Regions from separate parts of the Paenibacillus sp. FSL W8-0187 genome, predicted to be linked through region 2. Evidence: riboswitches for the same ligand, from Rfam matches in the RefSeq annotation. Region 2 holds a riboswitch; each other region holds the start of a gene.
The links. Region 2 has a riboswitch for ZMP and ZTP ahead of purT (phosphoribosylglycinamide formyltransferase 2). Riboswitches for the same ligand answer to the same signal wherever they lie in the genome.
Positions count from the first base shown of each region.

Region 1: linked by a shared signal. The riboswitch ahead of rpiB (ribose 5-phosphate isomerase B) and the one ahead of purT (phosphoribosylglycinamide formyltransferase 2) in region 2 are both predicted to bind ZMP and ZTP.
Region 3: linked by a shared signal. The riboswitch ahead of MKY48_RS20290 (tetrahydrofolate dehydrogenase/cyclohydrolase catalytic domain-containing protein) and the one ahead of purT (phosphoribosylglycinamide formyltransferase 2) in region 2 are both predicted to bind ZMP and ZTP.

Region 1 covers NZ_CP150206.1:6,880,977-6,884,250, reverse strand. Annotated here, with positions in the region: gene MKY48_RS31245 (L-threonylcarbamoyladenylate synthase) at 1-70, shown strand, start outside; gene MKY48_RS31240 (manganese efflux pump) at 152-715, shown strand; gene MKY48_RS31235 (low molecular weight protein arginine phosphatase) at 770-1,357, shown strand; ZMP/ZTP riboswitch at 1,448-1,529, shown strand; gene rpiB (ribose 5-phosphate isomerase B) at 1,644-2,108, shown strand; gene MKY48_RS31225 (TIGR01440 family protein) at 2,193-2,777, shown strand; gene glyA (serine hydroxymethyltransferase) at 2,868-3,274, shown strand, end outside.
Region 2 covers NZ_CP150206.1:4,363,994-4,367,267, reverse strand. Annotated here, with positions in the region: gene dapA (4-hydroxy-tetrahydrodipicolinate synthase) at 1-183, opposite strand, end outside; gene MKY48_RS19440 (LysR family transcriptional regulator) at 295-1,170, shown strand; ZMP/ZTP riboswitch at 1,234-1,314, shown strand; gene purT (phosphoribosylglycinamide formyltransferase 2) at 1,396-2,556, shown strand; gene MKY48_RS19430 (MATE family efflux transporter) at 2,877-3,274, shown strand, end outside.
Region 3 covers NZ_CP150206.1:4,538,672-4,541,945, forward strand. Annotated here, with positions in the region: gene MKY48_RS20285 (LacI family DNA-binding transcriptional regulator) at 1-253, opposite strand, end outside; gene MKY48_RS20290 (tetrahydrofolate dehydrogenase/cyclohydrolase catalytic domain-containing protein) at 569-1,417, opposite strand; ZMP/ZTP riboswitch at 1,484-1,563, opposite strand; gene MKY48_RS20295 (YolD-like family protein) at 1,672-1,923, opposite strand; gene MKY48_RS20300 (hypothetical protein) at 1,889-2,248, opposite strand; gene MKY48_RS20305 (GTP-binding protein) at 2,398-3,274, opposite strand, start outside.

The DNA of each region.
Region 1 (3,274 bases), 2.5 Mb from region 2:
AGGTCTCGGGGCAGCCGTCATGAACCGGCTGTTGAAGGCCGCGGGACACCACATCATCGATGTGAATTGAGCTGCTGAATGAACACTTTTGGCATCATTTACCCCTTGTCCGCATATGGTGTACAAGACCATGGGACTTGGGGGAATGGGCATGCTGGAGGCGTCTGTCCAATCGGGACAGCTTGCGGCGATTCTGCTGATGGCGGTTGCACTCGGGCTAGACGCATTTTCGCTTGGAGTCGGAGTCGGAATGAGAAGCGGTATGCGCTTAGGCCATATGTTGGGCATCAGCTTCATGATCGCGTTGTTTCATATGTTGATGCCGCTGCTGGGCTTATTTGCCGGCCGCTATGTAGGCATGTTACTGGGTCACGTCACAGGACTTGCGGCCGGCGGACTGCTGCTTCTTCTCGGCGGGCATATGATGTATAACGCCTGGCGGGGCGGAGAAGGACAGCGAATACATCCTACCGCATTTTTAGGCATGCTGCTGTTTTCACTTAGCGTCAGCATCGATTCCTTCTCGGTAGGCGTTTCACTCGGGATGTTTGTGGATGATGTACTGTTGATCGTGATCTCCTTCGGGATCGTGGGCGGTTTGCTGTCCATTCTCGGTTTGCTGCTTGGCCGTCAGGTAAGCAATAAACTGGGGGAGTACGGTGAAATGCTGGGCGGGCTCATTTTGGTTATATTTGGTGTCATGTTTATCTTTTGACGTTATATTTGTTACAATAACCCCAAAGAACCTACTAACGGGAGGAACGGGACCGTGAAAAATATACTGTTTGTCTGCACGGGAAATACCTGCCGCAGTCCAATGGCTGAAGGCATGCTGCGCAAGCTTGCCAAACAACGGGGCATCCCGCTGGAAACGAAGTCCGCCGGTGTCTCGGCCGTGGATGGAATGCCGGTGTCCCATCATGCGGAGTCCATACTACGAGACCAGGATATCCAAGAACGCTTGGTGTCCAAACCGTTGACTGCGAATCTGGTGGAGTGGTCAGATTTGATCCTGACGTTGACCCAGTCGCATAAGCAGTATGCTATAAGGCAGTTCCCGCACGCCGCAGACAAGATGCATACGCTGAAAGAGTTTGTTGAGGATGACCGACAGGTGCTGGATGATCTGCGGGAGCAGGATAGTCTGTATGCGGCGCTTGAGCTGGCCAGATCGCTGGGCCGCGACGTCAGCGACCGTGACCGGGAGCGTCTGATCGAGCTGCGCCAGCGCATTCCGAGCTTCGATATCTCCGATCCTTTTGGAGGCTCGCGGGAGGAATATGAAGCGACGGCTGCAGAGATTCGGACGGCGTTGTTCCGTCTCTTGGACAAGCTGGAGGCGGATCGGCATAACTAAGCCTTGCTTTGAACGATATGAAGCCTACCATTGGGCTAAAAAGCCACTTGCCTTTCACATGGTATTGCTTTAAGATGGAGTTGAAAAACAATGATCCGGTGTAACTGGCGACGAAGTGGATGAAACCACGATGGAGCATCGGAATATACGGCCGGTCGCCTGGGCAAAGAGCATTTGGAGCACAATACGTGCGCCGACTGCTCTTTTTTCGTCTTTTGCGCCTGATTTGGGTTATAATGAAACAAGCTAAAACGCAAAAGCGAACATACGAGGGGGTTTTTCATAGATGAAAATTGCATTGGGTACGGATCATGCCGGCATTCGTCTGAAAGAGGAGATCGTGGAAGTCATTCGGGGTCTTGGACACGAGGTGGAGGATCTGGGCTGCGGCTGTTCCGATTCCGTGGATTATCCCGATTATGCCCTTCCTGTGTGCGAGAAGGTAGTCTCGGGTGAAGCGGATCGCGGCATTCTGATCTGCGGTACGGGGATCGGCATGAGCATTGCGGCCAATAAGGTGCCGGGCATTCGCTGCGCGCTGACACATGATGTGTTCTCGGCCAAAGCGACGCGTGAGCATAACGACAGCAACGTGATTGCGTTGGGTGAGCGTGTCGTCGGTCCCGGACTTGCTGCTGAAATCGTCAGCGCATGGCTGACAACGGATTTCAGTCATGGCGAGCGCCATATCGGCCGTGTGAACAAGATCAAGGCCATCGAGGAGCGTTACCTGAAGAATGAGTCGCGATAAGTGAACGCGTAATTTACGGCTGCGGCTATCGTGATATGGGATTGAAGCATCTTCTGTGAAAAAAATCATCGGGAGGACTGTGACATGACGGATATCTCCAAGGTTTCCTTGAACGAACAGACAGCGCGTATGGTCCGCGAACTGGCCGAAGCGGCCGTGTTAGGACCCGGTAAAGTGCTGGTCATCGGAGCCAGCACCAGTGAAGTGGTCGGACGCCGGATCGGCACAGGCGGCGCTCTTGAAACGGCGCAGCAGCTCCTTCAGGGCATTGCCGAGGTTCAAGCGGAATTCGGTTTCGCGGTGGCTTATCAATGCTGTGAGCATCTGAACCGTGCGCTTGTCATGGAACGCGAGCTGCTCGAGCGGCTGGGCTTGACGGAAGTGGCGGCTGTTCCCATTCCGGGAGCGGGAGGGTCGATGGCCTCCGCGGCTTACCGCAGCATGAAGGAGCCTTGTCTTGCGGAATCGATTGAAGCACATGCCGGAGTTGATATCGGCGAGACGCTGATCGGCATGCATTTGCGGCGAGTGGCGGTTCCGTTCAGACCGACCGAGCGTTATATCGGCGAGGCGCGCGTAACCGCGGCTTATACCCGTCCGAAGCTGATTGGCGGAGAACGCGCGGTGTACCAGTTCGAGCAGAGGGATGATTCCACACTATGCGATTGATTCAAATGAGAACTCGCTTTTTTAATTATGACAACTTGTAGTATTGACTTTGCAAGAAAAAATAACGATTGATTATGGGAGGATATGAACATGATGGAACATTTGCGGAAGAGTGACCCGGCTGTATTGGAAGCGATGGATTTGGAGCTGAAGCGTCAGCGCAGCAACATTGAGCTGATTGCCTCTGAGAATATTGTTAGCGAAGCGGTTATGGAAGCAATGGGGACGGTGCTGACGAATAAATATGCGGAAGGCTACCCTGGCAAACGCTATTACGGTGGCTGTGAGCGTGTGGATATCGTGGAAGATATCGCCCGTGACCGTGCCAAAGAACTGTTCGGAGCCGAGCATGCCAACGTTCAGCCGCACTCCGGTGCCCAAGCGAACATGGCGGTATATTTGGCAGCCCTGAAGCCTGGAGATACCGTGCTCGGCATGAACCTGGCTCATGGCGGTCATTTGACTCACGGAAGCCCGGTTAACGCTTCCGGCCTTCT
Region 2 (3,274 bases):
GACTTCCTCCCAAGCTACGGTCGGCGCTTCACCGGTCGTTCCGTTGATGACCAATCCCTGAATATCGTAGGATAACAAACTCTTCAAATAATGATGATAAGAAGGAAGATCCAGTTCGTAATCCTGTAAAAAGGGAGTGATCACAGGAATAAAAATGCCATGCAGTTCTTGCTGACTCAACATAACCTTTCCTCCAATTCATGAGTGATGGCTATACTTTAACATGGGAATTAAGATCGGAGTTAACTATAATAATAGATAATTACTATCAGTATTATTGATAAGGAGATAGCGATGGAACTCATCTACCTGCAAACCTTCAGGGAGGTTGCGATTCGCCAGAGTTTTACGAAAGCCGCGAATGAGTTGGGTTATGCTCAATCCAGCGTAACCACCCAGATTCAGAAGCTGGAGAAGGAATATGGCGTCAAGCTGTTTGAACGTTATGGCAGAGGCTTGCGCCTGACGAAGTCCGGCGAGGAGCTGTTTGAGTATGCCGTTCAAATGCTGGATCTGTTCCAGCAGTCGAAGGAAAAGCTGACCAAGCAAGGCGGAGGCACCTTATCGATCGGAACGATAGACTCGCTGGCCGCTTATTTTCTTCCGTCCGTCATTCACCAGCTGAAACAAAGGCATGAAGATCTTGTCATCCGCTTACAACCGGATCGTGAAGATAGCATTATCAGTAAGGTGAGAGAGGGCGAGTATGATCTCGGTCTTATTTTGGATAGAAAACCAGAGGACTCCTCCTTGAATTGGATCGCCATTCGGGAAGAGCCCCTTCTGCTGATTGCCCATCCGAATCATCCGCTTCTTGTTAAACCTGTTATAGAGCTAGAACACCTGGCTGATGCCGAATGGATTATGCCCGAGGATAGTTGTAATTACCGCATGATGTTGGAAAAGGTGCTGCGTGCTAGCGGAGTTCCAATGCGAATAGGCCTGGAATTGGGCAATCCGGAGGCAATCAAGAGATATGTGATGTCCGGTACGGGCATCTCATTATTGCCGAAGATGGTAGCAGAGGAGGAAATCAAACGTGGTGAGCTTGCGATTCTTCCCTTTGCGCATTCCGACATTCGACTGGACATTCAGTTGGTTATTCACCCCAAGAAGTGGTTTTCTCAATCGCTGAAGGATGCGATCGATATGCTGAAGTCTAAATCCTAATGTCGCCTTATGGTGATATTGCAATTAACGGGAAGATTCAGTATGATTTAAATAACAATGTATAGGTTTATGTGTGACTGGCGCAGCATGGGGGACCATGAGGGAGCACATAGATGACGACGGCCGTACGCCTGGGCAGAGGTAGGGGAAGCTTATTTCCCTTACCTCTTTATTATTTTCTGATTCTATAAGTCTCTGAAACTACGAAAAGGGGATAAAACAACGATGTTAAAAACGAAGAAAATACTGCTGCTAGGTTCGGGAGAACTGGGAAAAGAAGTCGTGATTGAAGCACAGAGACTGGGTGTGGAAACCATAGCCGTCGATCGTTATGCCGACGCTCCTGCCATGCATGTTGCCGATCATAGCCATGTCATCGATATGCTGGATGGGGAGAAACTGCGCGCAATCATTGAGCAGGAGAAGCCGGACCTGATCGTACCTGAGATCGAGGCGCTGGCTACCTCGGAACTGGTTAAGCTGGAGGAAGAGGGGTACCGGGTTATTCCTACTGCCAGAGCTGCGAAGCTTACGATGGACCGAGAAGGGATTCGCCGGTTAGCTTCAGAGGAGTTAGGGCTGCCTACTGCGGGCTATCGATTTGCCGATACTTATGAGGAGTTTAAACAGGCTGTTCTGGACATGGGGTTTCCATGTGTAATTAAACCTCTGATGAGCTCCTCAGGTAAAGGCCAGAGCGTATGCCGCTGCGAAGGAGATATCGAGTCCTGCTGGAACATCGCCATGGAGGGCGGCCGTGTGCAGAACGGAAGAGTGATCATTGAGGAATTCATTATATTCCAGTCGGAGATCACGCTTCTGACCGTTCGTTCCGTCAATGGAACAAGCTTCTGTGCGCCAATCGGACATATTCAGGAGAGCGGGGACTATATCGAATCCTGGCAGCCACACAATATGTCGGAAGAGCAAATCGAGGAAGCTAAATATATTGCAAGGAAGATTACCGATGAGCTTGGCGGTTATGGATTGTTCGGGGTTGAATTGTTCCTGACTGAGGATAAAGTGTATTTTAGCGAGGTGTCTCCGCGACCGCATGATACCGGGTTGGTTACACTGGTCACGCAAAATTTATCTGAATTCGCGCTTCACGTCCGTGCCATTCTTGGCTTTCCGATCCCGGAGATCGAATTGATAACGCCGGGAGCCAGCCGTCCGCTAAAAGCGGCGAGAGAGCTGGAGAATTATACAGTTACCGGCGCCGAGCAAGCACTGGCTGTTCCGAATACGCAGCTGCGCATTTTTGGGAAACCGGTGACCAAGATCGGAAGACGGATCGCAGTTGCGTTGTCAACCGCCGGCACAGTGGAGGAAGCCCGTTCGCGTGCGAAGCTGGCTTTGGATAAGCTTGCTGTTGAAGAAGCATAAATCATCGGGATTCCATTGATATAGCTCATTATATTATGTTGAAAAGGTCAACTGGAATAACCGGTTGGCCTCTTCTGTTATGGAAAGATCATGGATCAAAATCGGCTACGCACGGTTCAAATGCTGATAACCTGTTCTTGTTTTGGTTTTGATGATAAATATGCAGAAATTTATGTTCTTTCATGATAAGATACACAAGAATACAAACGACCCTCACCCATTATAATGTTTTCAAGGCGATGCTATATAGGCAAGGCTTGTAACGTCATAATATAAATAAATATAAAGAGGAACGTTTAAGACGGCATAGGAGAATCTACATGAGAGACATGACGCAAGGAAGTCCGATCAAGCTGATTATCATGTTTACGATCCCGCTTTTGATCGGAAATATTTTTCAACAATTTTATAATATGGCGGATACCCTGATCGTGGGTCGTACCATTGGTGTGAACGCACTTGCGGCTGTGGGCTCGACAGGCAGTATATTGTTTTTTGTTATTGGCTTTGCCCAAGGCTTGACGGCCGGTTTGTCCATCATAACGGCGCAGCGCTTTGGCGCCAAGGATATCGCGGGCGTCCGCAAAAGCGTGGGAACAAGTATATGGATTAGTCTTGTATTCACGGTTTTCCTCACCATTGTGAGTGTCATATTCACGAGGCCCGTCCTCGTCATGATGAACACGCCGGCAGAAATTTTGGATGATGCTTATTCGTA
Region 3 (3,274 bases), 170 kb from region 2:
ATTCTTCATCCATGCCGGCAACGGTCTGCGATGCTGAGAATGAATCCAGACGCGGCACAATGGTGCCGATCATGCTGGTTTTTTTCGCTTTCAAGCTCTGTGCGAACGAATTCGGAATATAACCGGTTTCCTGAATGACCAGCTCTATCTTACGGCGTGTTGCATTACTGACAGAACCTCCGTTTAAGAAACGGGAGACCGTGCTTTTGGCAACTCCGGCTTTTTTGGCAATATCTGCAATCGTGTTCTTCATTCGGTGCTCCCGGGAGCCGCTTGCGGCGCTGCAACGAACAGATTATCCTCCACAGCTCCTTGCTCCGCAGCACAACTGGAAATGAGTTGTTTGTGCATGAATCTCTCCCCTTCGATTTTGCTTTTTCCTAACTATACCATGACGTCCAGGGATCCGTGAAATGCAGACTCCACCCCGAGCCTTTGATGGGCAATACTTTTCTGCGTTCCAGATTCTAGCGAGGAACGAAGCGATTCAAAGGGGGATTCTCCATGCAAATCCCCTTTCGGGACGCGCAAATGGACCGTGCCTTATCCCGTTATTACATGGTTACTGTTAACCTTGCACGGTTCGCTCAGCCGATTCGACGGTATGCTTCAGCAATGTAGCAATCGTAACGGGGCCAACACCGGCAGGTACTGGTGTAATTGCGGATGCCAACTTCGCGCAGGCATCGTAATCGCAGTCGCCGATATTGCCTGGATTATAGCCGGCATCCAATACGACGGCTCCCGGCTTGATCCAGTCCCCTTGAATGAAATTAGGCTTGCCTACGGCCGCAACCACGATATCTCCCTGGGACACAATCTCCCCAAGGTTCTTCGTTCTCGAGTGGCAGATCGTAACGGTAGCATTGCGATTAAGCAGCATCATCGATACCGGCTTACCCAGAATCGGACTGCGTCCGACCACCACGGCATGCTTCCCTTCGATCGGCAGATCATAATAATCCATAATCGCAATAATCGCAGCAGGCGTACAAGACGGATTATCGGCAAAACCAAACGCATTCTGCGAGAAACCGAGCGTGGTTACTCCATCCACGTCTTTTTTAATGTCAATGGCATCAAAGGCTGCCCGTTCATCGATATGATGCGGTACCGGATGCTGCAGCAGAATACCGTGGACATTCGGATCCTCGTTCAGCTCTTGAATCGCAGCAATCAGCTCCTCGGTCGTTGTCGATGTCTCCAGCACTACTTTCTTGGATATGATGCCAAGCCGCTCGCAAGCATTTCCCTTCATCCGCACATAGGTCGCCGAAGCAGGATCATCGCCAACCAGAATCGTTGCCAGACAAGGCGTTACCCCCTGCAACTTCAATTCCTGTACCTTTACAGCCAGCTTGGCCTTGATATCGTCGGATACCTTTTTTCCATCTAAAATTACGGGTTCCTTACTCATGCTAATCCGCTCCTTCGCCATTGTATTAAAAAACATAAAGAGGCAAGGCGACTTCATCGTCTCCTTACCTCTTGCCCAGGCGTACGGCATATGATCCTATGTGCTCCCTCTTGGTACCCCAAGCTACGCCAGTAACACATAGATAACTTTTTTTAATATACCACGACTTTGGACATCGCGCTACCGGGTATGAAGCCGACCGCTTTAAATCACAATCTCTTTGATTCATTTACGGGAAGCACACATGATTCTGATTAGTCTCTCGGATAATTCACTTCCATAATGTCCATAAAAGGAACCTTCGTTATAACACCATTCTGTTTCATATGTACCTTCCCTGTTCGGGAGTCCATTTGATCGATTTGCCCGCGGACCGCCTCTTCCCTTCCCCAGACCGTCAGCACGATAACCGATTCCTCCTGGTAAGCTTCCGTAAGCTGATTTCCGAGTTCTTCCAGTACAAACTCATCTCTAGTGGGTCTCTTTGGAACCTTTGCTTTTGCCATTACCTTGTCCTCCTGATTGATGTTGCTCATGCGTCAGCATTACATTCTGAAATACGATAAAGCTATCATCGAAACATGAATTGGGAATCTTCTTCCTATTCTTCCTATTATACAACAAATACAAAGCAGGTGCTCTGGACTTGATAGTTATAAGTTCTGGACAGATAAATAGATTGACCACATCATTAAATGATTTTTTAAAATCCGGTCCTTCTGAAGGGCGCTTTCTAAACAGGGTAATAACTTTTCCTGCAATTGAGTTTTTAAATGATGAATTTCCGCATATTCCCCTGCTTCTTTCGTATTCTTCTTTTGAACTTTCCATGACAAAAATCCCCTTAAGTAAACTGTAGCGCTCTTCTTCAGCACTGTCTACGCAAAGGGGATTATATTCTAGATTACCTATAAAGCCCTCAAGTGGCTCCTTATCCATTCGTAATTATTACGATTAATTTCAATCAAAAAAATATAACCTTACAGTGATAGCTCTTCGATGGCCATCCAGGGCAGCGGATTGTTAAACGTCGACCAATCCAGCTGCATTTCCTGATCGCTCAACAGACAATCGTCCAGCTCCTGCTCGATTTGTGACTGTTCCATCCCAATCCCGATCATCACGAGCTCGGTCATCCGATCCCCCCAGACGGCATCCCATTTTCGCTGCACATCCGGCTCACTCTGAATCAGCTCCTGCTGTTCCTGCTCGGTTAAAGCAGCCACCCAATATCCAGCTGGCCCGAACTGAATCGAAGGACCCGCTTGACTTAGACTTGCCGCAACATCCTCAAGCACTGCCAGCCAAGCGATCCCTTTCGCGCGTACGACCTCTTCCGGCCAATAACTCATGAATGCTGCCAGCCGTTCCGGATGAAACGGTCTTCTTCTCCGATAAACAAAAGAGCTGATGCCGTATTCATCCGTTTCCGGTACATGCTCTTCCTTCTGAAGCTCCTGAATCCAGCCGGGGGACTGACTGGCTTTCTCAAAATCGAATAAACCGGTATTCAGAATTTCTGCAGGAGCGACTTGTCCTTTTACAGTGCGTATGATTTTGGCGCTTGGCTGAAGCTTACGAAGGATGCCTTCAACCTTGGCCAATTCGTCTTCGCTTACCAGATCACATTTGTTCAACAGCAGCACATCGCACGTCTCAACCTGGTCGATCAACAGATCCACCACTTCCCGCGTATCCTCTTCGCCCAGCGCTTCCTTCCGATCGAGCAGGCTTTGGCCCGAAGAGAAGTCTTTCCAGAATCGGTTCGCGTCTACAACCGTCACCATGCAATCCAGCCGTGCTAGGTCGGACAGCTGTACACCGGATACCTCATCTGGATAAACAAAGGTCTGCGCA